Regions from separate parts of the Hyphobacterium vulgare genome, predicted to be linked through region 3. Evidence: predicted binding sites of a transcription regulator. Region 3 holds the regulator's gene; each other region holds the start of a gene.

Region 1 (10,521 bases), on a different contig from region 3:
GTTCGCCCGGCGTCATCGCGTGGACGGGCTGCGCCAGATCTCCGAAACGGCGCTGGAACCGTTTCATCCGCTCGATCGAGAAGCCGAGCAGTTCGCGGATCGGATTCTGCCGCGCCAGCAGCGCCGTGATGAAGGCTTCAGGCTGCAGGGTCAGCGAGATCGCCCGGCTCGCGGCGTGTGTGCGCAGAATGTCGGGCACGGCGCGGCCGGCATGGCTGGTCGCTTTCACGACGCCGGTCGTTTCCGGCCGGAAGACACGCGACCAGACCGTGACTAGCGAGTCGCGAAGGATGCCGTAGTCCTGTTCCGAGACGACGCTGTGCTTCGTTCCGAGATCGTCCTGCAGCTCCGCCAGCGAGATTAGCGGCCAGGGCTCGCGCACGCCGAGCGTGGTGCCGGTCGCGTCAAGCAGGCGGGAGACCAGCGTCGAGCCGGTATGGCTCGGATGCAGGATGAAATGGACGGGTCTCGCGGGCGCGGTCCGCGCCTGCGCATACTCCGTCACCCGGAACAGCGGGATGTTCGCACCGAGCGTATCGAGCGACACGATGTCCTTGTTCATGAAACGCGCAGCGTTGTAGGCCGCCTCGTCCATGACCATCACGGATGCCGTGCCCTGGATCGGTTCGATCCGGTAGAGATAGAGGTCGGGGTCGGTGGCGAAATTCGGAAACAGCCGCCCGACAGCTTCTTCACCCGGATTGAGCTGGTTCACGGCAATTCCCTCACAAAGCTGTCGACCACCTTCTTCTCACCGGCCTTGTCGAAGGCGACGGTCAGTTTCGCACCGTCGGCGCGTCTCACCGTGCCGTAGCCGAACTTGTCGTGGAACACCCGGTCGCCCGCCCGCCATTTCGAGGACGACTCCGCGCTGTCGATCAGCTTCGCCTTGCCCTCGATCACGGGCGGAGAGCCCTTGCGGCCTTCATTCGTGGCGGCCTGGTAGCGCCGCCAGCCGGGCGAGGAATAGGACGAGGCCATCGGATTGGCCGGCTCTCCGAAACCCTCGAAGCCCGGCCCGGAATCGTAGTAGCCGGTTTCCGAGGACGCATCGGCGTGGTCGGCGGGCAATTCGTCGACGAATCGCGACGGCAGCACTGACTGCCAGCGCCCGAAAATCATCCGATTGGCGGTGAAGGTGATCACCGCGCGTTCGCGTGCCCTTGTGATGCCGACATAGGCGAGGCGGCGTTCCTCCTCGAGTGAGGCGGTGCCGCCTTCGTCGAGCGCGCGCTGCGACGGGAAGACCGTCTCCTCCCAGCCCGGCAGGAAGACCAGCGGGAATTCGAGCCCCTTCGCGGCGTGCAGCGTCATCAGCGACACCTCGTCGCCATCGCTCGCCGTATCGAGATCGCTGACCAGCGCGACGTGCTCGAGATAGGCTTCGAGACTGTCATACTCGCCCATCGCGCGGACGAGTTCCTTGAGGTTGTCGAGCCGGCCGGCGGCCTGGGGCGTCTTGTCCTCGCGCCACATCGCGGTATAGCCGCTCTCGTCGAGCACGATCTCGGCGAGCTCGTCATGGCGCATCGTCTCGGCCATCTGCGCCCATCGGTCGAGATCGCGCAGGAAGACCTTGAGACCCGTGCGCGCCGGGCCGCGGATCTCGTCGGTCTCGACCAGCATTCTTGCCGCTTCCGCCATCGATATTCCGGCGCCGCGCGCCACCTGCGCCAGCTTCTGCACGCTGGTTTCGCCGACCCCGCGCTTCGGCACATTCACGATCCGCTCGAAGGCGAGGTCGTCGTCGGATGAGCGCACGAGGCGGAAATAGGCGTGGGCATCGCGGATTTCCGCGCGCTCGAAGAAGCGCGGCCCGCCGACGACCTTGTAGGGCAGGCCGAGCGTCAGGAAGCGGTCTTCGAACGCCCGCATCTGCCACGACGCGCGCACCAGAACGGCGATGTCGGAATGCTTGCGCCCGTCCTTGACCCAGCGCTCGATCTCGTCACCGACATAGCGGGCCTCGGCTTCGCCGTCCCAGATGCCCTTGACCTGCACCTTCTCGCCCGGATCGTCCTCGGTCCACAGCGTCTTGCCGAGCCGCGCTCGGTTCGCCGCGATCAGCCCCGCCGCCGCACCGAGAATATGGCCGGTCGAGCGGTAATTGCGCTCCAGCCGGATCACCTTGGCGCCGGGGAAGTCCTTCTCGAATTTCAGGATGTTGTCGACTTCCGCCCCGCGCCAGCCATAGATCGACTGATCGTCATCCCCCACGCAGCAGATATTGTGCGAGCCCTGCGCTAGGAGGCGCAGCCACAGATACTGCGCGACATTCGTGTCCTGATACTCGTCGACCAAAAGGTAGCGGAACTTGCGGTGATACTCCCGCAGCACGTCCGGATGGTTCTGGAAGATCGTCAGATTGTGCAGCAGCAGATCGCCGAAATCACAGGCATTCAGCACCTGCAGCCGCGCCTGGTAGATCTCGTAGAGTTTCTGTCCCGCGCCTTCGGCGAAGATCCATTTCTGGTCTTCCGGCACGCGGTCGGGCGTCCAGCCCCTGTTCTTCCACCCATCGATCAGGGATCCGAGAAAGCGCGGCGTCCAGCGTTTTTCGTCAATGCCTTCGGCCTGGATGATCTGCTTCATCAGCCGCAGCTGATCGTCGGTGTCGAGAATCGTGTAGCTCGATTTCAGCTCCACCAGTTCGGCATGCCGCCGCAGGATCTGCGCCGCAATCGAGTGGAAAGTGCCGAGCCAGGGCAGGCCCTCGACGCCCTGTCCGATCAGCCGTCCGACCCGTTCCTTCATCTCCCGCGCGGCCTTGTTGGTGAAGGTCACCGACAGGATTTCCCACGGCCGCGCCCGTCCGGTGGCCAGGATGTGCGCCAGCCGCGTCGTCAGAACGCGCGTCTTTCCCGTGCCCGCTCCTGCGAGCACCAGAACCGGACCGTCGAGTGCCTCGACCGCCGCGCGCTGTTCCGGGTTCAGCCCGTCAAGATAGGACGCCTGCCCGGCCGGCGCGGCAGGCCGCGCCTGCTGGGAAAGGGGAATGGAATTCATGGTCAGGGTCTACGCTGTTTCCGCGCCGAATCCAAAGCGGAACATAACCGGCACACGCGGGGCTGTCTGCCCGGTCAGGTGTGTGGGGTGCAGCGACGCTTCAATCCTGCGACGGCTCGCGGTTCAATGCGTCGGCGAACTTCCGCATCAAGGCATTCAATGCATCGATTTCGCTTGTGGTGAGAGAGGCGGCGGCCCGTGCCGCACTGCCGAAACGGCTGGTCAGGGCTTCATCAATCAGCGCTCGGCCCTCGTCGGTCAGGCGCACGATTCGACCTCTCCGATCATCCTGCCGGATCTCCCGGATGACGAGCTTGGCCTGTTCGAGCCGATCGAGGCACGAAGTCATCGAACCGGATGTGATCATCGCCTGACGAAGCAAGGCCGCTGGCGACATGGCGAAGGGCGATCCGGACCGCCGCAAATTTCCGAGTACATCAAGATCGGTGTAGTTGAGCCCGTGGCGTTTCAGGATGCGTTCTGCATGCGCCTGCGCGACTCGGCCCGAATAAATCATCCGGCAAGCGGTCTCGATGGCGCGCGGATCCAGGTCGGGTCGCTCCGTCCTGAAACCATCCACCACCTCGTCGACAAGATCGAATCCGATGTCGCGGGACATACCCTCTTCTTTACCTCAAGGCGGAGTGTCCGCCAAGAAATCTTGACATCAAACTATAATAGCTTGATACCAAGATAAAGTTGGAGGGATCTCATGTTGACGCAGGAAGTCGTGAACGCTGCCATACAGGTTGCGATTGCGCTCGTGATCGCCTTGCTCGTCTGGCTTTTTTGGGGTCGCAAGCGCGCCGGGTTTTTCCGCTATTCCGGTTTGATTCTGCCGACAATGCGGTCCATGGGCCTGGCGCTCGTGATCTTTGCCCTGTGGTCGCTTGTCACCGCGATTATCTATTTCTCGCCGGAATTCAGTGACGCCGCATCGGCGGGCAATACGGTCGCCGGAATGATCCGGGCGCAGGGCTTCGGCACCGAAACCGTGCTTCTGATTCTGATCATTGCGGGCGTGAAAACGGCACTCAGCGAAGAGATATTGTTTCGCGGCGTGCTCGCGAAGCGCCTGATCGGCGTATTTGGTTTCTGGGTGGGCAATACAATCCACGCGCTTGTGTTCGGCGGGATCCATCTGCTCATATTTCTGGTGCCAGGCGGACCGGAATTCACGCCGGTTCTCGGGGCCGCATTCCTGCTCTTGCCGGGGACGGCTGGTTGGCTGATGGCACTTGCCAACGAAAAGCTCGGCAACGGGTCGATCGCGCCGGGATGGTTGATCCACGCCATGGGAAATGCAATTTCGTATCCCATTCTCGCCTTTGTCGCCTAACGCGTGCGAGCGAGACCACGAGGCTACAAATGCTCTTCCTCGTGCGTCTCGGCGAGCGCGCGGGCATAGGCGGCATGGGCGTCGGCGCGGGACAGCCAGCCGACAACCGGCTGGTCGCCTTCGCGGGACCGTACCGGCGCGCCGTCGAGGCTTTCCGCCGACATGAGGCCGATGGCGCGGCCGAGATAGTCGTCATCATAGAGACTGGGCGCGCCACTCGCCGTATCCATGTCGGCGGCGTCGCCCTCGAACGGCGCCATGATGTCGCGAACGCGGATCGTCTGCAGGAGGACCCGCGACTGCCCCCGCGAGAGATCGTAGCCATGGCGGAGTATCTGCTTCTGGAAGATCGAACCGCCGGTCGCCGCCTGGGTCAGCACGGTGGCGATCGAGACCGCCACCAGCACGGCAACGGAGGCTTCGTAATTCGCCGTCAGTTCGAACACGATCAGCGTCGTCGACAGCGGCGCGCCGAGCGCTGCACCGGCCACTGCGCCCATGCCGACCACGGCGTAGAAGGGCACGCCGGCCGTTTCGCCTCCGGTCGCGAGACCGATCACCGCCCCGAAGGCCGCGCCCAGCATTGCGCCGAGATAGAGCGCCGGTGAGAACACGCCGCCGCCGAAACGAAAGCCGAGCGTCACCCCCGTCGCGACCAGCTTCATCACGATCAGGCCAAGCAGAAAGAGAACGGCATACTGCCCGCCGAGCGCGTTCGACGTGGCTTCGTAGCCGACGCCGAGGATTTCCGGCATGGGCAGGGCGAGAAGCCCGATCCCGATCCCGCCGATCGGCGGCAACGCCCATAAGGGAATGCGCCATTTCTCCGCCTGCTGAGCGACAAGCCGCGGCGCATGCACGCTCGACTGCACGAAGGCGATGGCCAACCCAGCGGCGGCGAGACTTAAAAGGAAGACGCCCGGCAGATCCCAGGCGCTGGCCGCCCCCATCGCCGGGACGGTGAAGGCGGGCGTTGCACCGAGGTGAATGCGCGAGACGACCGCACCGGCGACGCTAGCGATCGCGACCGGCGCGATCGAGCGCAGCGCGTAATGCCCCAGCACCACCTCGAAGGCGAACAGCGCGCCGGCGATCGGCGCGTTGAAGCTGGCGGCCACGGCGGCCGCCGCGCCGCAGGCGAGGAGGGTGCGCACCGCCCGTGCCGGAATGCCGAGCGACTGGGCGCCGAAACTGGCCAGCGCACCGCCGAGATGCACTGCCGGTCCTTCCCGGCCGGCCGATCCGCCAGACCCGAGCGAAATCGCGGAAATCACGGCCGAGAGCAGTCCCGTCTTCAGCACCACGCGGCCCGACCGCACCGCCCGTGCCTCGACCACGTCGGCCACGGCATGGGCGCGGGTTTCGGTCAGCCAGTTGTAGCGCTGGCCAAGGAAGAGCAGTCCGGCAACGACCAGACCGCCGATCACCGGACCGGCGAAGATCCGCCAGCCGGGCAGGGCATCGACCCCGCTCGCCAGCGCATCATGGTTCGCACCGAACACGGCAAGGGAGACTCCATGAATGGCGAGGATGAAGCCGAGCGCGGCATAGCCTGACACGATGCCGGTCAGAAGACCGAGCAGCCACATCGCTGGTGATCGGCCCTGGCGCCATTGTTCGCGCAGCCAGCCCCAGCTCCGGCGCGAGCCCATGACCGCGGCGCGCGCGGCGGCGCGTGCACGCAAAGCCAGCTTTAACCGGCCGGGAGGCGAGGGCGTTTCCATGCGTCGTTAGAGCGCCGCTAACGATGCAAGGTCAAGGGGATGGGCAACGCGCTCGTTTCCCTCCCCTTGAAGGGGAGGGACGCGAGCGGTGTCCTTCAGGACGACGGGAGCGGGGTGGGGTGAGTGTTTATTTTCCCTGGGGTTCCCGCAAAAGCGGGAATCCGAAACCGGGTACATGCTTCAGGTCCCCATTTTCATGGGGACCCCATGAAACTACCCCCATCCCGGTCGGCTGGCCGACGCGCAGCCTCCCGGCCCTTCTTCCCTCGAAACGCTCCACCGGAGCGTTTCGCCCTGTGGGACGGGGCGAAGCCTCAAGGGGGAGGGCAATACGTCGGATGCTAAGCCCGCCCGTCGAGACGCCGCGCCTTGCGCAGGTCCGGGAACATCCTCGCCCACAGCGCCGCGACCAGAATGGTTCCGGCGCCGCCGGCGATCACCGTCGCCTTGGCGCCGATGAAGGCGGCCATCACGCCGGCGCGGAACTCCCCGAGCTCGTTCGAGGCGCCGATGAAGACCATGTTCACGGCATTCACCCGGCCACGCACCCGGTCGGGCGTCCACAGCTGGATCAGGGTTTCGCGGATATAGACGCTGACCATGTCCGCCGCGCCAAGGCCCGCAAGCGCGACGATGGACAGCCAGGCATAGGGCGAGGCGCCGAAGACGATGGTGAAGGCGCCGAAGACCGCCACGAAGAAGAACATCCACAAGCCGGCATGGTCGCGGATATTGTGCGTCGCCAGCCAGATCGCGACTGCGATGGCCCCGACGCCCGGCGCGGCGCGCAAGAGGCCGAGACCCTCTTCACCGACCTGCAGGATGTCGCGGGCGAAGACTGGCAGCAGCGCCGTTGCTCCGCCCAGCAGGACTGCGAACAGGTCGAGCGAGATCGCCCCGAACACGATTTTTTCCTTCCAGATGTATTTGAAGCCCGCGAGGAGAAGGTCGAGGCTCGGCGCTTCGGCCTCGGTCCGCTGGTCCGGCCTGGGGATCAGGAAGACGAGGCCCGCCGCGAGCACCAGAAGCGTGGCCGAGCTGCCATAGGCGATCAGCGGCGAGACACCGTAGAGCAAGCCGCCCGCGACCGGGCCCAGCACCGTCGCCAGCTGCCAGGCCGAGGAATTGAGTGCGATCGCCTTCGACAACAGGGTCGGCGGCACGATGTTGGGCAACAGCGCCTGCGTCGCCGGTCCGAAAAAGGCGCGCGCCGTGCCGAAACCGGCAAGCAGCAGGAAGACCACCCAGATCGTCTGACTGCCCGAGGCAGTGAACACGAAGAATCCCGACGAGATCGCCGCCATGCCGACAAGACAGATCGCCATGATCTTGCGCCGCGAAAACCGGTCTGCGACTGCGCCGGTGACGAGCACCAGCAGAAGCGCCGGCAGGAATTGCGACAGACCGATCAGCCCGAGATGCAGCGGGTTGCGCGTCAGGTCGTAGACCTGCCATCCGAGCGCAACGATCTGGATCTGCGCCGCGAACACGGTGGCCGCGCGCGCCAGCCAGTAGATCAGATAGGGCCGGTGCCGGAAGGCGGCGAAATGCCCGCCGGTGTCCTCGGCTGCGCGCTCGTTCATCGGCGGAAAATCCCCTCGCTGGAACGAAGGGATAGTCCGCCGGGGATGGGGCGTCTATGCCGCCGTCAGCGCTGCGGGTTGACCCGCCGCGGCGGGGTCTCTTCCGTGGTCCGCGCCGGGCGCGACGTCCGGGTTGGCGGACCGCCCTCCGTACCGGTGGCCGAAGTCGTCGTGCGGGCACGGTTCGGAACCGGTGCCGCGACGTCTCCGACCGCGTTCACGACGCCCGCACCATCGGTGATGTCCGGATCGCCCTGGTAGAAGATGGCCACGGTCACCGTCTGCTGGCGCACGCCGGGATACCAGCGCCCGTCATACTGGCACCATGCCGTCATGCTGACCGGGATCTCGACCTCGAACACGTCGTCCTGGCGCAGGAAGTCGGCGGCGCTGCCCGCCCCGTTGGAGGTGAAATCCTCGAGATGGTCTTCGACCGTCTTCACCGGGTTGAAGAAGAGCGTCACGAGCGCCTCGGAATCCCAGCTATCGGGCAGGTCCATCACCGCGTCGATGTCGAAATTCTCACCCGTGCGCGCGCCATTGTATTCGACGGCGTCGCTTTCGCCCCAGATGCCGATGGGCATGAGCTCATAGCCATTGCCATTGTTGTGCGGTGTAGTGATGCCGAACAGCACCTGCGCCCGCCTGGCGCGGGATTCGCCTTGCGTGTTCGCCGAATAGGAATTGCAGAAGAACTGGCCGCGGACTGTCACCACCGGGTCGTTCGATACCATCCGAAGCACCCGGTCCGCGGGATCGGGACTGTTGGCGGTATTGCGCACGGTCACCTGCACCTGCGGTGTCATCTGGCTGATGCTGAGGCTTTCGATGCCCGGCGTGAAATGGGTTTCGTCGGCCAGCGCGAACCCGGCGGTCAGCAAGGTGCCGGCAATCGCGGTCGATATCATGCGTTTCATGGCGGACCTCCCCGTTTCGAAATACGGCCCGTGCAAACTCGTGCCGGGCAGCTGAACGTGAATTGAACGCACTTCGAGCGGTGAGCCGCAAGACAATAAAAATTCCGGCCCTTGCGGTCCCGCCCCTGTTTCCCCCGCTCCCGGTGCGCTAGCGTTCGGGCGAACAGGGGAGGACATCATGATCCGCCAACTCGCCGCCGCCGTCCTTTCTGCGGGCTTCGCCGCCAGCGCCGACGCGCAGCAGTACGACAGTGCCTATACCCGCATCGACGACGATTGCGTCCTCGTCGAGCACGAGGACGAACCTGTCTGGGACACGATCTGCGACGGATTCGGCGGCTGGACGGTGGAGATCGTCGCGGGAGAGCACGGTGCCGCGGAAGCCTATCGCGCACCGGACGGGGCGCGCTCCGACTACATCAACCCGCCCATGCGCGGCCTGTTCGGCGGCTATGGCGAGGTGATCGAGTGGCGGCTTTCGGGCGGCGTGCCGTTCGCGACCATCCACCGCTATGTCAACGACACGCCGGCCATGATGGACCCGGACAATGCCGGCGAGTGGCACACCCTCGTCGTCACCGCCCTGCGTCCGAACGAAGCGATGGTCGCGTGTGCCGCGGCCTATATCGACGCCTCCAGCCTGGCCAATGCCAACGAGATTGCGCGTCAGGCGGCGGATCATCTCGCCATCGACTGGCAGTGCGGTGTGGAAGAGCCGCAGATGTTCACCGCCGACAGCGAATACGACGTCATGACGATCGCGGCGCAGCGCCGTCCGGGGCACTAGGTCCCGGACTGAACCCGCTTCAGCGCCCAGACCCGGCAGGCCGAGGCGAGATTGAGCTCGTCTCCTGCCCCGACCCGGGCCTCGTCGATCCGGCCGATCAGTGCGGCCAGTGAGACGCGCTCATCAAGGGCAGCCTGATCCAGCACGTCCCAGAATTCCGCCTCGAGCGCGAGGCTGGTGCGGTGACCGGCGAGGGAGAGGGAGCGTTTTACGAGACTCATTCCGTCTCCCGCCCGGGCTCTCTCTTGTGGCCGTCGAGATGCGAGTTGGCCTTTTCCTTTTCGGTTTTGGCTTTCAGCCGTTCCGCCTTCGTGCGGCCGAAGGCGGCGCGGTTTGCGTCCGCCGCCTTTTCTTTCTCGGCGCGGGCTTTCGCCTTGCGTGCGGCGCGGAGATTGATCGGTTTGGTGGTCATGCGACGTCTCGCCTGGATATTCCCCATCGACAACGTAGCCCGCCCTCCCCTTTGAGGGGAGGGCCGGGAGGATGAGCGTTAGCCAGCCGACCAGGGTGGGGGTGCCTTCAATCACGTTTCTCCGACGCTCCCCGGTTTCGCAAAGCGAAGACCGGGGTCGCGTCTGGATCCCGGACCGGCTTCGCCGTCCGGGAAACGTCAATTGAGATTTTGCTGGGATCCCCATGAAAATGGGGATCCGAATTGGGCACCAAGTTTCGGATTCCCGCTTTCGCGGGAATCCCATGTCATGTGCGAAGAGGCGCAGGTCTATTTCGGCTTGATCATCTCCGACGGCACGACCACGGCGTCGAATTCCTCGGCCGTGACGAAGCCGAGCTTCACCGCTTCCTCGCGCAGCGTGGTGCCGTTCTTGTGCGCCGTCTTGGCGACCTTGGTGGCGTTGTCATAGCCGATCTTCGGTGCCAGCGCCGTGACCAGCATGAGCGAACGTTCCATCAGATCGGTGATGCGGTCTTCATTGGCGACGATGCCGTCGACGCAATTGTCCGTGAAGCTGACGCAGGCGTCGGCCATGATCCGGATCGACTGCAGCATGTTGTAGGCCATCACCGGCTTGAACACGTTCAGCTCGAAATGGCCCTGCGCGCCGCCGACCGTGATCGCGACGTGATTGCCCATCACCTGGGCGCAGACCATCGTCATCGCCTCGCACTGGGTCGGGTTCACCTTGCCCGGCATGATCGACGAGCC
Region 2 (10,521 bases), 480 kb from region 3:
TCCGGATCGGTCACTGGGTGATCGTGATCGGGGTTTTCACCGCGTATTTCTCAGGCGACGACTGGCAGGGCATTCACGTCTGGGCCGGTTATGCGGTCGCGGCTGCGGTCCTGATCCGGATCGCCTGGGGCCTGTTCGGCACGCGTCACGCCCGCTTTGCCAGCTTCGTGCGCGGTCCCGGCGCGGCGGCGAGCTATCTGCGCGGGCTGGTCTCCGGCAAGGCCGAGCGCCATGCCGGGCACAATCCGGCCGGCGCGGTGATGATCCTGCTGCTGCTCGCCAGCCTGGCCGGGACGACCGGCACCGGCATGGCGCTCTACGCGGTCGAGGAAGGCCGCGGGCCGTTGGCCGGCTTCATCGCCATGGCGCCGGAAGACGGGGCGCAAGCCAATGCGTCGTCCGAAGCGCCGCGCGCGGCCGATCGCGACGACGATGACGATGAGCATGGCGTGCGCGGGGAGTCGGGCGAACACGAGGAAGGCGGAGAAGGCGGCGAGTGGCTGGAAGGCCTGCACAAATTCTTCGTCTATCTGACGCTGACGCTGGCAGGCCTGCACGTGATCGGCGTGATCGCGTCCAGCCTGGCGCACGGCGAGAATCTCGTCCGGTCGATGGTGACCGGCCGCAAGCGCGCCGAGTAATGCCCTCGCGGAGGGGCGGGCCGGGCCGACAGGCCTAGGCCCGCTTCTTCTTCACCTGCCGGGCGCGGTCGCGTTCGAGCAGCGGGGCGAGATAGCGGCCGGTCCAGCTGCGTTCGACCTTGGCGACATCCTCCGGCGTGCCGGTCGCGACGATCTCGCCGCCGCCATCACCGCCCTCGGGGCCGAGATCGATCAGCCAGTCGGCGGTCTTGATGACGTCGAGATTGTGCTCGATCACCACAACCGAATTGCCCTGCTCGACCAGTTCGTGGAGCACTTCGAGCAGCTTCTTCACGTCCTCGAAATGCAGGCCGGTCGTGGGTTCGTCGAGAATGTAGAGCGTCTTGCCCGTCGCCCGTTTCGACAACTCCTTCGACAGTTTCACGCGCTGCGCCTCGCCGCCGGACAACTGGGTGGCCGGCTGGCCGATCTTCACATAGCCGAGGCCGACGCGTTCGAGCGTGACCATCTTGTCCCGGATCGAGGGGACGGCCTTGAAGAAGTCCGCGCCTTCCTCGACCGTCATGTCGAGCACGTCGGCGATCGACTTGCCCTTGAAGGTGACTTCCAGCGTCTCGCGGTTGAAGCGCTTGCCGTGGCAGACATCGCACGGGACGAAGACGTCGGGCAGGAAGTGCATCTCGATCTTCACGACGCCGTCGCCCTGGCACGCCTCGCAGCGTCCGCCCTTCACATTGAAGCTGAAGCGGCCCGGCTTGTATCCGCGCGCCTGGGATTCCGGCAGGCCGGCGAACCAGTCGCGGATCGGGGTGAAGGCGCCGGTATAGGTCGCCGGGTTGGAGCGCGGGGTGCGGCCGATCGGCGACTGGTCGATGTCGATGATCTTGTCGAGCTGTTCGAGGCCCTCGATCCGGTCGTAATGCGCCGGGACGGTCTGGGTGCCGTTCAGCTGGCGCGTGGCGGCCTTGTAGAGCGTCTCGATCGTCAGGGTCGACTTGCCGCCACCCGACACGCCGGTGATGCAGGTAAAGACGCCGAGCGGGAATTCGGCGGTGACGTCCTTCAGATTGTTGCCGGTGGCACCGGAGACCCGGATCACACGCTTCTTGTCGATCGGGCGTCGCGCTTTCGGCACGTCGATGACACGGGCACCGGACAGGTATTGCCCGGTCAGGCTTTTCGGGTTGGCGGCGATTTCCTCGGGCTTGCCATGGGCGACGATCTCGCCGCCATGCACGCCGGCGGCGGGGCCGAGATCGACGACATAGTCCGCGGTGAGGATGGCTTCCTCGTCATGCTCCACGACGATGACGGTGTTGCCGAGATCGCGCAGCCCGCGCAGCGAATCCAGCAGTCTTGTATTGTCGCGCTGATGCAGGCCGATCGACGGTTCGTCGAGCACGTAGAGCACGCCGGTGAGGCCCGAGCCGATCTGGCTGGCGAGGCGGATGCGCTGGCTTTCCCCGCCTGACAGCGTGCCGGAGGCGCGGTCGAGGGTGAGATAGTCGAGGCCGACATCGACGAGGAATTTCAGCCGCTCGCGGATTTCCTTCAAAATGCGTTCGGCGATCGCCTTCTGCTTCGGGGTGAAGCCCTTCTCGAGACCGCCGAACCAGTCCGCCGCATTGCGGATCGACAGCTCGCTGGCCTGGGAAATGTCCTGACCGGCGATCCGAACCGCCAGGGCTTCGGGGCGCAGGCGCTTGCCGTGGCAGGTCTCGCAGGGCTGGGCCGACTGGAAGCGGCCGAGATCCTCGCGCACCCAGCTGGAATCGGTCTCGCGCCAGCGGCGTTCGAGATTGGGGATCACGCCCTCGAAGGACTTGGTCGTCTCGAAGGTTCTGAGGCCGTCCTCGTAGCGGAATCTGATCTTGTCGGGCGTGCCCTGCAGCACGGTCTGGCGGAAGGCGTCGGGCAGTTCGCGCCAGGGCTTGAACATGTCGGCGCCGAAATGCTTCGCCAGCGCGTCGAGCGTCTGCTGGTAGAGTTTCGACGTGGCGCGGTTCCACGGCGCGATGGCCCCGTCATAGAGGCTCTTTTCGCGATCCGGGACGACGAGGTCCTCGTCGAATTTCAGCGACTGGCCGAGACCGTCACAGGCCGGGCAGGCGCCGAACGGGTTGTTGAAGGAGAACAGGCGCGGTTCGATTTCCGGGATGGTGAAGCCGGAGACCGGGCAGGCGAAATTCTCCGAGAAGATCAGCCGGTCACCGGTCCGGTAGCCGGATTTCTGCCCCCATTGCACATCTGCCGGCGCGGCGGCCTGTTCGGCTTCGGCCGCCGGCGTCAGGAAGGCGGCGGGGGCTTCGCGCATACCGTCCGCCGGTTCGTCCGCCCGCGCCAGGTCAACGTCCGACGCGAATTCCGCCGCGGCCAGACCATCGGCGAGGCGCAGCGCGGCCTCGATCGATTCCGCGAAGCGTTGCTCCATGCCCTCGCGCACGACGACACGGTCCACGACCACGTCGATGTCGTGCTTGAATTTCTTGTCGAGCGTCGGCGCTTCCTCGAGCGGGTAGAACTCGCCATCGACCTTCACGCGCTGGAAGCCGGCCTTCAGCCATTCGGCGAATTCCTTGCGGTATTCGCCCTTGCGGCCGCGCACGACCGGGGCGAGCAGGTAGAGCCGCGTGCCCTCGGGCAATTCCATCAGCCGGTCGACCATCTGGCTGACCGTCTGGCTCTCGATCGGCAGGCCGGTCGCGGGCGAGTAAGGGATGCCGACCCGCGCCCACAGAAGGCGCATGTAGTCGTAGATCTCGGTGACGGTCGCGACGGTCGAGCGCGGATTCTTCGACGTCGTCTTCTGCTCGATCGAGATCGCCGGGGAGAGGCCTTCGATCGAATCCACGTCCGGCTTCGACATCAACTCCAGAAACTGGCGCGCATAGGCCGACAGGCTTTCCACATAGCGGCGCTGACCCTCGGCATAGATGGTGTCGAAGGCGAGGGAGGACTTGCCCGATCCCGACAGGCCGGTGAACACGATCAGCTCGTCGCGCGGCAGCTCGACCGAGACGTTTTTCAGATTGTGTTCGCGCGCGCCCTGCACGCGGATGGATTTCAGCGGTTCGGCCATGTGGACTTCGCTACCCCGGTGGGTTCAACTCCGCCTCGACTCGCGGGCGTTTGACCTGCGGAACATTATGTGAACAAATATCGTGCGTCCATCCAAGAAACGCACGCGAGCATGGAGAAGATGGGGTTATGGCCGGAAGCGTCAACAAAGTCATCCTGGTGGGTAATCTGGGCGCCGACCCGGAAATCCGATCACTGAATTCGGGCGACAAGGTTGCCAATATCCGCGTCGCGACATCGGAGCAGTGGCGCGACAAGACCTCGGGCGAACGCCGCGAGAAGACGGAGTGGCACAATGTCGTCATCTTCGACCAGAACATCGTCAAGGTGGCGGAGAACTATCTGAAGAAGGGCTCCAAGGTTTACGTCGAGGGCCAGCTGCAGACCCGCAAGTGGCAGGATCGCGACGGCAATGACCGTTATACAACGGAAATCGTCCTGCAACGTTTCCGCGGCGAGCTGCACATGATCGACAGCCGCGGCGGCGGTGGCGGCGGAAACTATGAATCCGACGACAGCTTCGGCGGGGGTAGCGGTGGTGGCGGCGGTGGCCGTTCCGGCGGCGGCGGTGGTGGCCGCGAAGACTTCCGCAATGACGACCTCGACGACGAAATTCCGTTCTGATCACCTTCGCGACCACGTCCACTGCAGGCGGGCCGGGCAACCGGCCCGCCTTTTGCTAGACTGTGCCGGACAATCCAGGACGGAGTTCATTCATGTTGCGTCGTTTCGCCCTTGCTTCCCTTGCCGCCGCCGGCCTCGCCGGACCGGCCTTCGCTCAGTCCGATGATGGCAGCCGTACGCCGGGACTGATGCATGCGCCCATCGGCGAGGATGCGGTGAACATCATGATCGTCGGCCAGGACGCGTTCGGCGACGTGTTCATGGAAGTCGCGATGCTGCACGACCTGCCGCGCGACCGCGATGCAGAGATCGCGTCGCGGATCTGGGAAGAACGCAACAACACCGCCCCGATCTTCCTGATGGAGGCCGCACGCCGCTATGCGTCCTACGCACCGGAGCAGGCGCTCTATGCCTATTTCCTGGCGCGTTCGCGGATGATCTATGACGGTCAGCGCTGCCTCGATTCCACGGCACTCGAGGCCGTGGCCCTGGTCGACCAGTTCGCGCAGGAAGACATCGCCCCGCTGATGACCGATGCGGAAATGGTCCGTGCGCAGCTGTCGGACGTCTATTCGTCCGGCGAAGCCTTCACGCATACGACCTCGCCCTGGTGGATCTGTTCCTCGGGCGACAGCGCCTTCTACGCCGCACAGAACGACGCGACCCTGACCCGCGACGAGTGGCTGAAACTGCCGAACCAGTGGCCGTCCATCCAGGACACGATCAGCCAGAACATGCTGGCGAACATCAACGCGCTGGCGACGGCGATCGCCGAGCAGTAACCGGCCGCGTGCGAATGCGGGAATCGTCTGCACACGGGCGGTCTCCCGCGTTTGCTCCGCATGCCCCGAATTGCTAGAAACAAGGCCAGAACAGCGCCGCGCGATTCTGCCCGCGGCGTTCCCGTTTCAGGGCCGGATTCCAGATCCGGCCGCGACCCGGCAAGAGGGCCTCCTTGAGCGACGAGAACGACGATCTGACCCCGGGCGCCATTCCGCCGGGCGGAGACAGCGGACCGAGCATCGCGATCGAAGACGAGATGCGGCGCTCCTATCTCGATTACGCGATGAGCGTGATCGTGAGCCGCGCCATCCCGGACGCGCGCGACGGCCTGAAGCCGGTGCACCGCCGCATCCTGTGGTCGATGCACGAGCAGGGCTATACCCACGACAAGCAGTACCGCAAATCGGCCCGCGTCGTCGGTGACGTGATCGGTAAATACCACCCGCATGGCGATCAGGCGGTCTATGACGCGCTGGCGCGTATGGCGCAGGACTTCTCGATGGGCCTGACGCTGCTCGACGGCCAGGGCAATTTCGGCTCGGTCGACGGCGACCCGCCGGCCGCCATGCGTTACACCGAAGTGCGTATGGACAAGCCGGCCGAGGCGCTGCTGGCTGATATCGACAAGGCGACAGTCGATTTCACCGAAAACTATGACGGTTCGGAAAAGGAGCCGGTGGTCCTGCCGGCGCGCTATCCGAACCTGCTGGTCAATGGTGGTGGCGGTATCGCCGTCGGCATGGCGACCAACATCCCGCCGCACAATCTGGGCGAAGTCGTCGACGCGGCGCTGGCGCTGCTCGACAATCCGGAACTCACCGATATCGAATTGCTGGACATCGTCCCGGCGCCGGACTTTCCGACCGGGGCGCAGATCGTCGGCCGGGCCGGATCGCGCAGCGCGCTGATGACCGGGCGCGGCTCGGTGATCATGCGCGCCAAGACCTCGATCGAGACGGTCCGCAAGGAGCGCGAGGCGATCATCGTTCACGCCATTCCCTATCAGGTGAACAAGGCGTCGATGATCGAGAAGATCGCCGATCTCGTGCGCGAGAAGCGCATCGAGGGTATCGCCGACCTGCGTGACGAATCCGACCGTTCGGGCATGCGCGTCGTCATCGAGATGAAGCGCGACGCCAATCCCGAAGTGATCCTGAACCAGCTTTATCGCTGGTCGCCGATGCAGCAGAGCTTCGGTGTGAACATGCTGTCACTGGTCGGCGGGCGGCCGCAGCTGATGGGCCTGCGCGGCTATCTGGAAACCTTCCTGAAATTCCGCGAACAGGTCGTGGCGCGCCGCGCCAAGTTCGAACTGTCCAAGGCCCGCGACCGCGCCCACGTCCTGATCGGACTGGCGCTGGCGGTGGCGAATATCGACGAAGTCATCGCACTCATTCGCGCCGCGCCGAACCCGGCTACGGCGCGCGAACAGTTGATGGCGCGGCACTGGCCGGCGGCGGACGTCGAACCGCTGGTCAAGCTGGTCGCGGATCCGCGTTCGGTGCTGTCTGACGGCAAGACGCTGAAACTGACCGAGGAGCAGGCCAAGGCGATCCTCGACTTGCGCCTCAACCGCCTGACCGGGCTGGGCCGCGAGGAAATCGGCAATGAGGCCGAGGGCCTGGCCGAACAGATCCGTGATCTCCTGGACATTCTCCGCTCGCGGCCGCGCGTGATCCAGATCATCCGCGACGAGCTGAGCGAAGCGCGGCAGAAATTCGCCGTGCCGCGGCGGACCGAAATCCTCGATGTCGAACTGGAGATCGAGGACGAGGATCTGATCGCCCGCGAGGAAATGGTCGTGACGGTGACGCATGGCGGCTACGTCAAGCGCACGCCGCTGACCGAATATCGGGCGCAGCGCCGCGGCGGCAAGGGCCGCTCCGGCATGTCGATGAAGGACGAGGATTTTGTTGCGACGCTGTTCGTCGCCTCGACCCACGCGCCGCTGCTGTTCTTCTCGTCGAACGGCATGGTCTACAAGACCAAGACCTGGCGCTTGCCGCAGGGCGCGCCGAACACGCGCGGCAAGGCGCTGGTCAACATGTTCCCGCTCGACCAGGGCGAGATCATCACCTCGGTGATGGCGTTGCCCGAGGACGAGGCCGAGTGGGACAAGCTGGACGTCATGTTCGCCACGACGGCGGGCACGGTGCGCCGCAACAAGCTGTCCGATTTCGTGCAGGTGAACCGCAACGGCAAGATCGCCATGAAGCTCGACGAGGGCGATGGCGAGATCGTCGGCGTGCGGTTGTGCACCGCCGATCAGGACGTGCTGCTGGTCACAGCCAAGGGCAAGGCGATCCGCTTCCCCGTCGACGATGTGCGCGTCTTCATGAGCCGCAATTCGACCGGCGTGCGCGGCATCAGGATGGAGAAGGGCGACACGCTCATCTCGATGGCGATCCTCAATGCGCTGGACGTGTCCCGCGCCGAGGTCCGCGCCTATCTCAAGCAGCGCCGCGCCGAATTGCGCAGCGATGACGAGGAGGCCGAGGCGATCGACGAGGTGCTTGAAACCGAGGGCGAAGACGAGGGCGAGGACGGCGAGGACATCACGCTGTCGCCGGTCCGCTACATGGAAATGAAGGGCAATGAGCAGCTGTTGCTGACCGTGGCCCAGTCCGGTCTCGGCAAGCGCGTGATCTCCTACGAATACTTCCGTCAGGGCCGGGGCGGCCAGGGCGTTTGGACCAAGGACAAGCGCTTCCCCGAACCGCTCGCCGCCTGCTTCACCGTGGGCGAAAACGACACCGTGATGGCAGTGACCGATGGCGGTCAGCTGATCCGCTTCCCGGTCGAGACGGTGCGCATCGCCGCGCGGGCCACCAAGGGCGTTCGCCTGATCCGTCTCAACGAGGGCGAGAATGTCGCCTCGGTGATCCGGATCGAGGAGAGCGAGGACGAGGACGCTGCCGAAGCCGCGGGCGAAACCCCGGACGCGGGTGAAACGGGCGGCGAGGAATAGCCGTCCGACCGCCTTGCCGGTTCGCGCCGAGTGCGGCTAGGGTCCGCACCGGCCGGATGCCAGCCTGAAGGAGGCCCGACATGCCCCGCCGCGTCGCGCTCTACCCGGGCACGTTCGACCCGCTGACCAATGGTCATCTCGATATCATGAGACGGGCCGTGAAGCTGGTCGACCATCTCGTGATCGGTGTTGCGATCAACGAAGGCAAGGGACCGCTTTTCTCGCTCGAAGAGCGGGTTGCCATGACCGAGGCCGAAGCGGCGCGCATTCCCGGCGAAACGACGATCGAGGTTCGCCCTTTTTCCTCGTTGCTGATGCATTTCGCGGAAGAGGTGGGGGCGCAGATCATCATTCGCGGGCTTCGGGCCGTGTCCGATTTCGAATACGAATTCCAGATGGTCGGGATGAACCAGCGCCTCAATCCCGACATCGAAACGGTCTTCCTGATGGCCGACCCCCGCCACCAGGCGGTGGCGTCGCGCCTGGTGAAGGAAATTGCCCGCCTCGGCGGGGATACGCGGGCATTCGTTCCGCCCGCCGTGCAAGACAAGCTGATGGAGAAGTTCGCGTGATGAAGACATTCTGGCCGGTCAGCCTGCTCGTGCTGTCCATGTCCGCCACTGCCTGCGGTTCGGAAACCGCGGAATTGACGGAAACCGAATCCGAAGCGGCAAACACGGCCGCCGCGGTCGAGGCCGAAGGCGGTCCGTCCACCCGCATGGCGGCGCTGATGCAGTCGAGCCCGGCCTTTGCGCCGATCAACGAGACGCTGCCGGACTACGACCTGCCGGACGATGCCTGGCGCACGGTCGATCAGGACAATCTGCTCTATATCGACACCGATCACGGCCGGATCATTCTCGAAATGGCGCCGGAATTCGCACCGAACCATGTCGCGCGGATGCGTGAACTGGCCGGTGCCCGCTTCTATGACGGCCTCGTCTTTCACCGGGTGATCGACGGCTTCATGGCGCAGGCCGGCGGGGCGCGGACCAATCCGGCGTGGTCGACCGATCTGCCGGACATGCAGGCCGAATTCACCACCCGCCGCGATCCGAACACCGACCCGGTGGTCGAGATCCAGGACCGCATGGTCAATGACCGCTCCGACCGACGGATCGCCAAGGCCGGCTTCTGGAATGGCTTCCCGATCGGCACCGACCCGTCGGTGCAGGCCGCGATCACCGGCGACGGGCGCGTGAGCAGCTGGCTGCTGCACTGTGAAGGCGCAGCCGCGATGGCGCGGACCTCGAATCCGGACAGCGCGGGCAGCCAGTTCTACATCACGCGCGGCCATGCCGAGCATCTGAACGCGCAATACACGGTCTGGGGCCGGGTGCGCGTTGGTCAGGAAGCGGTCAACGACATCAGTGTCGGCACGATGGGCGAAAATCCGGGCTTCCAGCCGGATTCGATCCGCCTGATCCGCGTCGGCTCCGACCTGCCGGAAGACGAGCAGGTAACCGTCGAGGTCGCCGACACCAATTCGGACGCCTTTGCCGCATGGCTGGACACGCAGCGCGGGTCCAACGGCAATCTGCCCGACATCTGTGAAATCGACATCCCTGTCCGTATCGAGGAGTAGCCCTGAAATGGCTGACGAAAACCTGATCTTCACGCTGGAAAGCGGCGATGTGACCATCCGTCTGCGGCCCGATCTGGCGCCGAAGCATGTCGCGCGCATCACCGAGCTGGCCAATGACGGCTTCTACGACGGACTGAATTTTCACCGCGTGATCGACGGCTTCGTGGCACAGGGCGGCTGCCCGGACGGCAATGGCATGGGCGGCTCCGGCCAACACATCCCCGCCGAGTTCAACGCGGGCAAGCATGTGCGCGGGGCCTGTTCGATGGCCCGGGCCAGCGACCCGAATTCCGCCGACAGCCAGTTCTTCATCTGCCTCGACGCGGTGCCCTATCTCGACCGGCAATACACGGTGTGGGGCGAGGTCGTGGACGGGATGGAACATGTCGACGCGCTGCCCAAGGGCGAGCCGCCGCGCAATCCGGGCAAGATCGTGAAGGCTCGCACGGAAGCGGCCTGAGGCGATGCTCGGGATCGGGGGGCTGATCGCGGCGATGGTATTCCAGATGCCCGAGGGGCTCCCCGCCCATCTCTTGAGCGACCCCGTTGTTGCCGGCACGCATGACTATTGCGAAGAGCCGGTCCCGGACGATGTTCTGGCCCTGGCCCGCGAAGCGCTCACGCGCAACAAGACCGACATCCACCCGCGCGAACGGGCCGCCGCGGCGCTGGTCACGGCCGGCATGGATATCGCGGCAGCGCAGCCTGAAGGCACGAGTGATTGCTATGCTCTCTTCGCGGCGGGCAGCAACCGGCTCGCCGATGCTCTGGAGCCCCATGAAAACCGCATGCGCCGAGAGTCGCGCTTCCGGGAATCCCGTGACCCCGCCATTGCCCGCATTCAGGTGATGTTGCGCGATCTGTGGGTCACCGATCAGGCT
Region 3 (10,521 bases):
CGCGAACTGGGCCTGGCTGATGCGGTGCTGAACCAGCTGGTGATCCAGGCGCAGCTGCGCGCGGTGTCCGACAATATGGGACTCGGCGTGTCGGCCCGGCAGGTGGCCAACGAGATTGCGGGATATGGCGCCTTCATTGATCCGGTGACGGGCCGTTTCGACCAGGATTCCTATCGTCAATTCCTGGCCGAACAGCGGATGACCGAAACGCGCTTCGAAGACAATGTTCAGCGCGACCTGCTGTCGCGTCAGCTGATCGACGCGCTGTTTGCCGGAATCGATGTGCCCGACGCCTTTGCGCAGCAGCTTTACCAGTACAGCTATGAAGAGCGCGTCATCCGCGGCCTCGTCATTCCCCCGGAAGCCGCCGGTGATATCGACGATCCAACGGACGAACAGCTTCAGAGCGTCATCGATGACACGCTGAACGACGACACGCCGGCGAATGATTTGTTCTTCCAGAACCCGGAGCGCCGTTCCTTCACCCTGGTACGCTTCCGCGTCGATGATTTCACCCGCGATGTCGAGGTGTCGGACGAGGATATCCGTGCACAGTACGACTACGAGGTCGAGGGCGGCGAGCTGGGTGAGCCCGCTCTGCGCAGCTATGTGCAGATCCGCGTCGATGACGAGGAAACCGCCGTGGCCGTGGCCGAGCGCCTCGCAGCCGGCGAAGATCCCGATTCCGTGGCCGAGGCTGTCGGCGGCGACACGCCCTTTGCCGAAACCGAGCGCCAGTCCTACCAGATCCCGGATGATGCCCTTGCCGACGCCCTGTTCTCCATGGAGACCGGCGAGGCTCGCGCCGTGGAAGGCGCGTTCGGCTGGTTTGCCGTTTCGGTCACCGACGGCCGCGAAGCGACCATTCCGACCTTCGAGGAACGCGAATCCGAGATCCGTCAGCTGCTGGCGCGCGCCGAGGCCGAAGACGCCATGTACGAGGCGATGGGCCAGTTCGAGGAAGCCCGGGGCGGCGGTGCGACGCTGGAAGAAGCATCCCTTCTGGCCGAAACCTTCTACGAGGCCTTCCAGCCGATCACGCGCAATGCGCGTAACAGCGAAGGTTATCCGGCCGGCACGCTGCTGGATGAGAACGATCAGGCGGCGCAATACTTCTCCTTCTTCCTCGACACCGAGACGCAGCCCGAAATCCTCGAATCCGTGTTCGACCAGCTGGCCGGCTATGCCACCGAGCTTCAGCCCTATGGCGATGGCGACTATTTCGCGGTTCGGGTCGACGAGGTCCTGCCCGCAGAAATCCTGCCGCTCGACGAGGTCCGCGAGGACGCCGAAGCGCTGTGGCGTATCCAGTCGGTCGATGAACGTCTGACCGCGTTGGCCGAAACCGCGCTGGACCGCGCGCGTGCCGGGGAATCGCTCGATGCCATCGCCGCCGACATTCCCGGCGCGCGGGTCGAGACCACGACGGTCACCCGCGGCGAGAGCGCCGCGCCCTTTGGCCGCGAAACGATCGGCGTGGCGTTCCAGATCGATCCCGGCACATTCGAACATGCCGGCGCCGTCGACCGCCGCTCGCACATCATCCTGACGGTTGACGAGGTCATTGCGCCGGAAACGGTTGTCGATGCCGATCTGGCCGCCCTCACCGAGCAATCGGATACGCGCTACAGCCAGGATATTGATGCCGCCTTCGTTTCGGCCCTGTCGGAACGTTACCCGGCGACGATCAATCCGACGCTGCGCGACCAGGTGCTCGGCGTGAATGCTCCGAACGCCAGCCGGTGATCGAGCGGTTTCCGTCCCGGGAGGATTTCGCCAGGGCGTTCGAACGCGGCGAAACCGTTCTGGCCGGGGCACGGCGGATCGACGACCTTCTGACGCCCGTTGGCGCCTTCATGGCGCTGGCAAAGGGTCGGCCTGACGCCTACCTCCTGGAATCGGTCGAGGGCGGGGCGTGGCGCGGGCGGTTCTCGGCCATCGGCTTCGATCCCGATTTCCGGTGGGAATTGAGGGACGGTGTCCCTTTCGTTCAGCATGGCGAAGACAACCCGGTTCAGGACGGGGATAATCCCCTCGCCTCGCTACGCCGCGCGATCGCTGCGATGCGGATTGACCTGCCCGAGGGCACGCCTCCGATCGCGGCTGGCCTGTTCGGCTATCTCGGTTACGACCTGATCCGCGCCGTGGAACGCCTCCCCGGCAATGCGCCCGATCCGCTCGGCCTGCCGGACGGCGTGCTGATTCGTCCGCGCGTGGTCGTCGTTTTCGATGCGCTCTATCAGCAGATCACGGCCTATACGCCGGTCCGCCCCGGCGCGGCCGTCGACGCCGATACGGCCTGGCTCGACGCACAGGACCGGCTGGGCCGGGTGATGACCGCGCTGGACGCCGGAGCGCCCGCGCATGGGCCTGCGGCCGCTCCGCCTGCCGAAGTCGAAGCCCGGGCTTCGATGGTGCCGGCCGACTTCCACGCCATGGTGGAACGGATCCGCGCGCACATCCGGGCCGGAGACATTTTCCAGGGCGTGGCGAGCCAGCGTTTCACCCTGCCCTTCAACCACGATCCGCTCGCCTTCTACCGCTCACTACGGCGGCTGAATCCGTCGCCCTTCCTGTTCCTGTTCCAGTTCGACGGCTTCGCCATTGCCGGATCGAGCCCGGAAATCCTCGTCCGCCTGCGCGACGGAACCGTCACCGTCCGCCCCATTGCGGGGACCCGCAAGCGCGGGGCAAATCCGGCTGAGGACGATGCGCTCGAAGCCGACCTGCTGGCCGATCCGAAGGAACGCGCCGAACATCTGATGCTGCTTGATCTCGGGCGCAATGATGTTGGACGCGTCGCGAAGGCGGGCAGCGTGCGGATCACCGATCGCGAGGTCGTGGAGCGCTACAGCCACGTCATGCACATCGTCTCGAATGTCGAAGGCGAACTGGCCGACGGCGAAGACGCCGTTTCGGCGTTGCTCGCCGGCTTTCCGGCCGGGACCGTGTCAGGAGCGCCAAAGGTGCGCGCCATGGAAATCCTTGACGATCTCGAGCCGCACCGGCGCGGCGTCTATGCCGGCGCGGTCGGCTATTTCAGCGCCAATGGCGACATGGACACCTGTATCGCCCTGCGCACCGGCGTCCTGAAAGACGGCCAGCTGCACATTCAGGCAGGCGCCGGAGTGGTGCTCGATTCAGATCCGGAGTCAGAACGCCAGGAGACCGAGAACAAGGCCCGGGCGCTAGTCCGAGCCGCCGGGGAAGCCTGGCGCTTCGCCTGAAGATGCCAGGCGGACGGGCTCGCGGGTTTCGGCCAGCCAATCTCCCAGGGTCACGAAACGGAAGCCATCCGCCTCGGCTTGCGGAATCCAGGCTTCGAGCGCCTGCAGCGTGAGGTCCCGGGGATGGCCAATCGCGATGGCGTGGCCACGCGTTTCGGCCTCAAATTCGATCGCCCGAAGCTGGGCTTCAATGGCGTCCAGCTCGTTCACATGGTCTATGAAGATATCCCTGGAAGCTGCCAGTATACCGTGGTTTTCGGCCATCTCCGCGGCAATCGATTGCGGTGCTGTCACCGAGTCGAGAAAGTAGAGGCCGAGCGTCTCGGCCTGTGTGAACAACACGTCCATTGCGGCAACGTCGAGGGTCAACGCGCTGCCCATGTGATTGTTGAAGCCGCGCGCGCCGGGCACGCGAGAGATTGCCCATTCGAGCACGGAACGGACCTGGTCTTCCGATTGACCCGCCATCAGGGCGTTCGGCCCGGGATCACCGTCTCCCTGCGGCTGCATCGGCATGTGGATCAGGGCTTCCCTGCCGCGCCCCCGGACCGCCACGGCGAATTCGGGCGCGAGTTCGGTATTCGGCAGGATCGCGAAACTGATGTCGGCCGGCAGGTCGAGCGCACGCATGGAACGCGCTTCTTCGGCGCCGATGTCGTCCATCACAAGGATGATGACCGGACCATCGCCGCGTCCGGTCGCAGTGGTGACCGCCGGTTCGGCGAGCCGGGTGAAGGTTTCCCGGTCCGTCGGCTCGAAAACGTCGCGCGTCGGCAAGCCGGTGAAGACCGGGGCTTCGATCCGCTCGGCCTCGGCGATCTCGACGGCCAGCGACAGCCCGCGCCGATAGCCGGCATCGTGCGCGATCGCACCCATGGCAAACGCCATCGCGGCAATTGAGCCGGCGAGGATCGGCATCGCGGAATTGATGGAACGGCGTGGCATGGGCTTCCGGGAATCAGAGGACGTCGTTGCGGAATTGCCGCCCGCGCGGGGTAAAAGCGGCGTTAACCGCGCCACGCCTGCAAGCGCGCTGGACTTGATCTTCCCTTCCCTTACCTTCCGGCCTTCCTCACAACGGCCGGACGCGATGCTGCTGATCATCGACAATTACGACAGCTTCACCTTCAACCTCGTGCACTATTTCCAGGAGCTCGGGGCGGAGACGCGTGTCGTGCGCAATGATGCGATGAGCACGGCGGAAGCGGTTTCCAGCGGCGCGTCGGGCATCGTCATTTCGCCCGGACCCGGCCGTCCCGCGGACGCCGGGATCTGCCCGGAGCTGACCCGGATGCTTCCCGAAACCCTGCCGCTGCTGGGCGTGTGCCTGGGCCACCAGGGGATCGGCGAGGCGTTCGGCGGCAAGATCGTCCAGGCCAAGTCGATCATGCACGGCAAGACGAGCGCAATCACCCATGACGGGACGGGCGTCTTCACCGGCCTCCCCTCGCCTTTCGACGTCACGCGCTATCACAGCCTTGCCGTCGAGGAGGCGAGCCTGTCCGGCGAGATCGTCGTCAATGCACGCACGGCGGACGGCGAGATCATGGGGCTGCGCCACCGCGAACGGCCGATCCATGGCGTACAATTCCATCCCGAATCCATTGCCTCGCAATATGGTCACGAGATTCTGGCGAATTTCCTGTCGTTCTGCGGCGTGCGTCCGAAGGTGGCGGCATGAGCGCGCTTCTGAACTGCATTCAGGCCTTCACCCATGGCGAGCGGCCGTCGCCGGAGGACATCGAGGGCGCGTTCGGCGTCCTGATGGAAGGTGAAGCGGGCGATGCCGAGATCGGGGGTTTCCTGGTGGGGCTTGCCGCACTCGGCGAGACGCCGGACGACCTCGCCGCCGGAGCCCGCGCGCTGCGCGCCCGCATGACGGGGCTGACTGCGCCAGACGGTGCGATCGACACCTGCGGTACGGGCGGCGACGCCAAGGGCACCTACAACATTTCCACCGCCGCTGCGCTGGTCGCGGCAGGCGCCGGCGCGACCGTCGCCAAACACGGCAATCGCGCGGCGTCATCCAAGTCCGGCTCGGCCGAGGTGCTCGCCTCGCTGGGCGTGGCGCTCGATGCGACGCCGGACCGGGTCGAACGGGCGCTGACCGAGGCGCGCGTCGGCTTTCTTTTTGCACCCGCTCACCATTCCGCCGTGCGCCATGTTGCCGGTGCGCGCAAGGCGTTGCGGGCGCGCACCGTGTTCAACCTGCTGGGACCGCTCGCCAATCCGGCCGGGGCGAGGCGCCAGTTGCTTGGCGTGTTTGCCGAGCGTTGGATCGAACCGGTAGCAATGGCACTGCGCGATCTCGGCGCAGAGCGGGCCTGGGTCGTGCGCGGCCGCGACGGGCTCGACGAATTGTCGATTTCCGGCCCGTCGGATGTCGCGGAACTGAGCAAAGGCGAGATCCGCCGCTTCACCGTTTCGCCGGGCGATGCGGGTCTGGCCGAACACAAGATCGAGGCGATCATTGGAGGCACGCCGGACGAGAACGCCGTCGCCCTGCGCGGCGTCCTTTCCGGATCGCCCGGCGCCTACCGCGACATTGTCATCCTCAATGCAGCAGCCGCGCTTGTTGTCTCGGGTCACGCCGCCGACCTGATGGACGGTGCGGAGCAGGCCGCCCGGTCGATCGACAGCGGCGCGGCTCAGGCCGCGCTCGACACGATGGCGAAAATCTCACGGGACGAAGCGTGAGCGCGCTTGCCCGGATCGAGGCCTACAAGCGCGAGGAGATTGCCAGCCGGAAGGCGGCGATGCCGTTCGCCGATCTCGAAGCCGCGGCGCGCGATGCCTCGCCCGTGCGGGGATTTGCCGATGCGCTGACCCGTAAATTCAAAGCGACCGGCACGGCCCTGATTGCCGAAGTGAAGAAAGCCAGTCCGTCGAAAGGCCTGATCCGGGCCGATTTCGATCCGCCGGCTCTGGCGAGAGCCTATGAGGACGGCGGTGCGGCCTGTCTCTCCGTTCTGACCGATGCGCCCAGCTTTCAAGGCCATGAGGATTTCCTCAAGGCCGCGCGCGCCGCGACCGCCCTGCCCGTCCTGCGCAAGGACTTCATGCTCGACCCCTGGCAGGTGGTGGAGGCGCGAGCGATGGGCGCGGACGCAATCCTTGTCATCATGGCGAGTGTCGATGACGCGCTCGCGGCCGAGCTGATCGCCGCGGCGTCAGAATGGGGCATGAATTCGCTGATCGAGACGCATGACGCCGAGGAGCTGGAACGCGCGGTCGCCCTGCCCTCGCCGCTGATCGGCGTGAACAACCGGAACCTCAAGACGTTCGAAACGTCCCTCGAAACCTTCGAGGTCCTCGCCCCGAAGATCCCGGCCGATCGATTCGCGATTGCCGAAAGCGGGATATCGGACGCATCGGACATAGCCCGGCTAAAGCGCGCCGGCGCGAAAGGCTATCTCGTTGGCGAAAGCCTGATGCGGCAAGGCGATGTGCGCCGGGCGACCGAAGCGCTCCTGGACGTTTCCGCGTTTACTTGACGTTTACCCGGAACACTCATAGAACATTTCAGAAGTTTCTGATTTGTTCCGTCCGTCCGGGAGGCCAGTCATGCTCACGAAGAAACAGCACGAGCTGCTGCTTTTCATTCACCGCCGCCTGTCGGAATCGGGCGTTTCGCCCTCGTTCGACGAGATGAAGGACGCGCTGAACCTGGCGTCCAAGTCCGGGGTTCACCGTCTGATCACCGCACTGGAGGAACGCGGCTTCATCCGCCGCCTCGCTCACCGGGCGCGCGCGCTCGAAGTGCTGAAACTGCCGGATTCGGCGGGAGCTTCCGCACCAGCGCGCGATCTCGGACCGAATGTGGTGCGCGCCGACTTCAACAGCCGCGCCGATGATACCCAGGGCGTCGACATTCCGGTGCTCGGACGCATTGCCGCCGGTGTGCCGATCGAGGCCATCCAGCACGAAACCGACCGCATCCTGCTGCCGCCGACCCTGGCGGGAGGATCGGGCGACCATTTCGCGCTCGAGGTCAGCGGCGATTCGATGATCGATGCCGGCATTCTCGACGGCGACATCGTGATCATCGAGCGGGCCAATACCGCGCAAACGGGCGACATCGTCGTCGCGCTGGTCGACCGCGAAGAAGCCACACTCAAGCGGCTGCGCAAGAAGGGTGGATCGATCGCTCTGGAAGCCGCCAACCCGGCCTATGAGACGCGAATCTTCGGCCCCGACCGGGTCGAGGTTCAGGGCAAGCTGGTTGGCCTGATCCGCCGCTACAACTGATCGCCGCGTGCGGTCCACGGGCGCTCGCCGCGAACCGCGTCGACGCTTTGAGTCCCGAGACGTCCGTCCGGCCCGAACCAGAGGGCCAGAGCCCCGCTTTCGTTCAACTGGCGCGCGTCGATCAGCCGGGCCTGGCAGGCGGAGCGATCCGTCCCGCGAACCGGGAAGCGCGTGACGACGAGATCGGCGTGCCGGCAATCATCGGACAGAAATTCGGGACTGTCCGGGAATGCAATGACCCGCCCCGATGCGCGTCCCATGCAGCCTGAGTAATCGCATATCACGCCGGATGCGGGGCTTTGCCCGCGTTCCTCGCCCGAGCGCTCGAGGAAGACATGGGCCGCGAAGCGCGACCGCCGCGTATTGCTCGCGCTCCAGGTCTCGGCTTCGCCAAAGCGCGCAATCATCACTCCGCCCTCCGTGATCAGCGCATCGGGTTGATCGGCGAATGCCCAGATGATCAGGGCCAATCCCATTCCCGCTGCCCCGGCCAGCCGGATCAGGCCGCGGCCGGCGGCGAGAAAGACAAATCCCGCCCCATAGATCGCCAAAGCGAGCCCGGGTGCAGCCGCAGCGGGGGTCAGGGAGCCCGGCAGACTCTCGGTGAAGCTGGCGACCGCAATGACCCAGCTCAATCCCTTGTCCATGGCCCAGAGGGCCGGGGCATCAAGCCCGAGCGGCATCAAAAGGAGCGCGATCGCTCCGGCGGGCATGACGAGCAGCGAGAAAACCGGCATGGCCGCCAGGTTCGCACCGAAGCCGTAGGCCGCGAGGCGGTGGAAGTGGAATGCCGCGAAACCGCCGGTCGCCGACCCGGCGACGAGCGAAGATCCCGCCAGCGCGCCCCAGAATCCCGCGAAGCGGGACAGAAGGCCGCGCGGCCCGGCGGGCCTCCGGCGCGCGAGATTGAAGGCAGCCACAAGTGCGATCGCGGCCGCGAAAGACATCTGGAAACCCGGCGTGACGACGCTTTCCGGCTGAAAGACCAGCACGGCGAGCGCGGCAATCCCCACCATGTGCATGGAGGCGGCGCGCCGGCCCGCCAGAACCCCCAGCAGGACCGCACCGGTCATCACGAAGGCGCGCTGCGTCGGGATCGCCGCGCCGGACAGGAGAAGATAGGCGCAGGCGGCAAGCAGGGCGGCGATCGCAGCGGGCTTGCGCGGATCGATCGCGCGAGCGAGCGGCTCGATCCGGGCGATCACCCAGGTGGCCGCAAAGAAGACGCCGCCGGCCATGAGCGCCATGTGGAGTCCGGAGATTGCGAGAATGTGACCGAGACCGGATGCGCGCAAACTCTCCGCCACATCCGGGTCGATGCCGGAACGATCGCCGGTCAGGAGCGCAGCGGCGACCCCGCCCGTGCGCTCCGGCATTCGCGCCCGGATGCGTTCGGCGATCGACCAGCGCCACGCTGCGAACCCCCGCGCAAAGCCGTGACCGGACACCTCCGCGGCTTCCGGCCGGCTGACCGCGAATCCGGTTCCGCCAATGCCGGAGAACCAGGCCGCAAAACCGGAATCGTAACTGCCCGGAACGGCAGGCCGCGGCGGCGGTCCGAGTACGGCACGCAGGCGGATTGCGTCTCCGGGTACGAACTCGCCGCGCGAGGCGGTCACACGGACGCGCGGAGGCGGTATGTCAATGCCCTCGATTGCATCGACCCGGATGATCAAGCGCTCGCGTGAGGTCGAGCGCTGCACCTGCTCGATCCATCCGGTAACCACGCGAGCGCGGTCGCTGTCGGCGATCACGGTGTGGGCGACGCCCGCAGTCCGCAGGTCGGAGCGGGCAAAGCCGGCGAGGCTCATCGCCGCGATCAGCAAGGCAATCGGCCAGTAACGTTGCCGCCGCGCCGATGCGAAGGCCAATCCGGCGCACATGGTGGCCGCCACGGAAAGCGGCAACCACATCCAAGGATGCGGCTCTGACGGCAGAGCGTAATAGACCACCGCCCCCACGCCGAAGGCGGCCGGAAGGGCGATGGAGAGGGGCAGGTCACCCCAGCCGAGGCGAGCGAGCAACGGTGAAATCCGTCGCATCGCCCGGAGCGGCAAACCCTGCCCCACTGCGGGATATCGCAGCGGTGTATCGGTCACATTCGATACCCTATCCCTGTCCCGGCACGCATGCTATCACGCATCCGGACACCGCAGCGCAGCATGGTTTTTCGCAGGTGCAATAGTTGAACGATCAGGTCATCACTCGCTTCGCCCCCTCGCCGACCGGCTTTCTGCATATCGGTGGCGCGCGGACGGCATTGTTCAACTGGTTGTTCGCGCGCGGCCGCGGCGGCAAATTCCTCCTGCGTATCGAGGATACCGACCGGGCGCGTTCGACCCAGGACGCGATTGATGCGATTCTCGACGGGCTCACCTGGCTCGGTCTCGACTGGGACGGTGACCCGGTTTCGCAATTCTCGCGCGCTGACCGCCACCGCGAAGCCGTAGACGAACTGGTGAAACGCGGCCGCGCCTTCCGGTGCTATTGCAGCCCGGACGAAGTCGAAGCGCTGCGCGAAACCGCCTTTGCCGAGGGCCGGGCCCTTCGCTCGCCCTGGCGCGACAAGGATCCGGCGGACGCACCGGCCGATGCGCCCTACACGATCCGGTTCAAGGCCGGCGAAGACGATGTCGTCGTCCACGACGAGGTCCTGGGTGATGTGCGGTGGGCGGCGAAGGAATTCGACGATCTGATCCTTTTGCGCAGCGACGGCGTGCCGACCTACAATCTCGCCGTCGTGGTCGATGATCACGACATGGGTGTGACCCACATCATCCGCGGCGACGACCATCTGACCAATGCGGCGCGCCAGAGCCAGATCTATGCCGCGCTTGGCTGGGACATCCCGGTGTTCGCGCACATTCCGCTGATCCACGGCCCGGACGGCAAGAAGCTGTCGAAGCGCCATGGCGCACTCGGCGTCGAGGCATACCGGGACATGGGCTATCTGCCCGAGGGTCTGCGCGCCTATCTCCTCCGCCTCGGCTGGGCGCATGGCGACCAGGAGTTTTTCACTGACGCCGAGGCGAAAACAGCGTTCGGC

What was found. Region 3 encodes LexA, which represses DNA repair genes until DNA is damaged. Its sites were predicted from a motif close to ATGTTCCNCTTGTGTTCC; they were not measured.
Region 1: a site for LexA is predicted at 3,045-3,062, ahead of ACFOOR_RS12880 (ATP-dependent helicase). Genes of this name have one in related genera too.
Region 2: a site for LexA is predicted at 3,741-3,758, ahead of uvrA (excinuclease ABC subunit UvrA). Genes of this name have one in related genera too.

The regions. Positions count from the first base shown of each region.
Region 1 covers NZ_JBHRSV010000028.1:107,111-117,631, forward strand. The annotation lists gene ACFOOR_RS12875 (hypothetical protein) at 1-715, opposite strand, end outside; gene ACFOOR_RS12880 (ATP-dependent helicase) at 712-3,006, opposite strand; gene ACFOOR_RS12885 (MarR family winged helix-turn-helix transcriptional regulator) at 3,107-3,625, opposite strand; gene ACFOOR_RS12890 (CPBP family intramembrane glutamic endopeptidase) at 3,719-4,345, shown strand; gene ACFOOR_RS12895 (chloride channel protein) at 4,369-6,030, opposite strand; gene ACFOOR_RS12900 (MFS transporter) at 6,411-7,652, opposite strand; gene ACFOOR_RS12905 (hypothetical protein) at 7,718-8,569, opposite strand; gene ACFOOR_RS12910 (hypothetical protein) at 8,748-9,356, shown strand; gene ACFOOR_RS12915 (ribbon-helix-helix domain-containing protein) at 9,353-9,577, opposite strand; gene ACFOOR_RS12920 (DUF4169 family protein) at 9,574-9,768, opposite strand; gene fumC (class II fumarate hydratase) at 10,078-10,521, opposite strand, start outside.
Region 2 covers NZ_JBHRSV010000001.1:536,176-546,696, reverse strand. The annotation lists gene ACFOOR_RS02970 (cytochrome b/b6 domain-containing protein) at 1-641, shown strand, start outside; gene uvrA (excinuclease ABC subunit UvrA) at 676-3,681, opposite strand; gene ssb (single-stranded DNA-binding protein) at 3,810-4,304, shown strand; gene ACFOOR_RS02955 (hypothetical protein) at 4,397-5,086, shown strand; gene gyrA (DNA gyrase subunit A) at 5,260-8,055, shown strand; gene coaD (pantetheine-phosphate adenylyltransferase) at 8,136-8,627, shown strand; gene ACFOOR_RS02940 (peptidylprolyl isomerase) at 8,627-9,640, shown strand; gene ACFOOR_RS02935 (peptidylprolyl isomerase) at 9,648-10,100, shown strand; gene ACFOOR_RS02930 (DUF6624 domain-containing protein) at 10,105-10,521, shown strand, end outside.
Region 3 covers NZ_JBHRSV010000001.1:60,269-70,789, reverse strand. The annotation lists gene ACFOOR_RS00350 (peptidylprolyl isomerase) at 1-1,746, shown strand, start outside; gene trpE (anthranilate synthase component I) at 1,746-3,227, shown strand; gene ACFOOR_RS00340 (divergent polysaccharide deacetylase family protein) at 3,189-4,172, opposite strand; gene ACFOOR_RS00335 (anthranilate synthase component II) at 4,318-4,908, shown strand; gene trpD (anthranilate phosphoribosyltransferase) at 4,905-5,924, shown strand; gene trpC (indole-3-glycerol phosphate synthase TrpC) at 5,921-6,721, shown strand; gene lexA (transcriptional repressor LexA) at 6,792-7,475, shown strand; gene ACFOOR_RS00315 (ComEC/Rec2 family competence protein) at 7,466-9,499, opposite strand; gene gltX (glutamate--tRNA ligase) at 9,661-10,521, shown strand, end outside.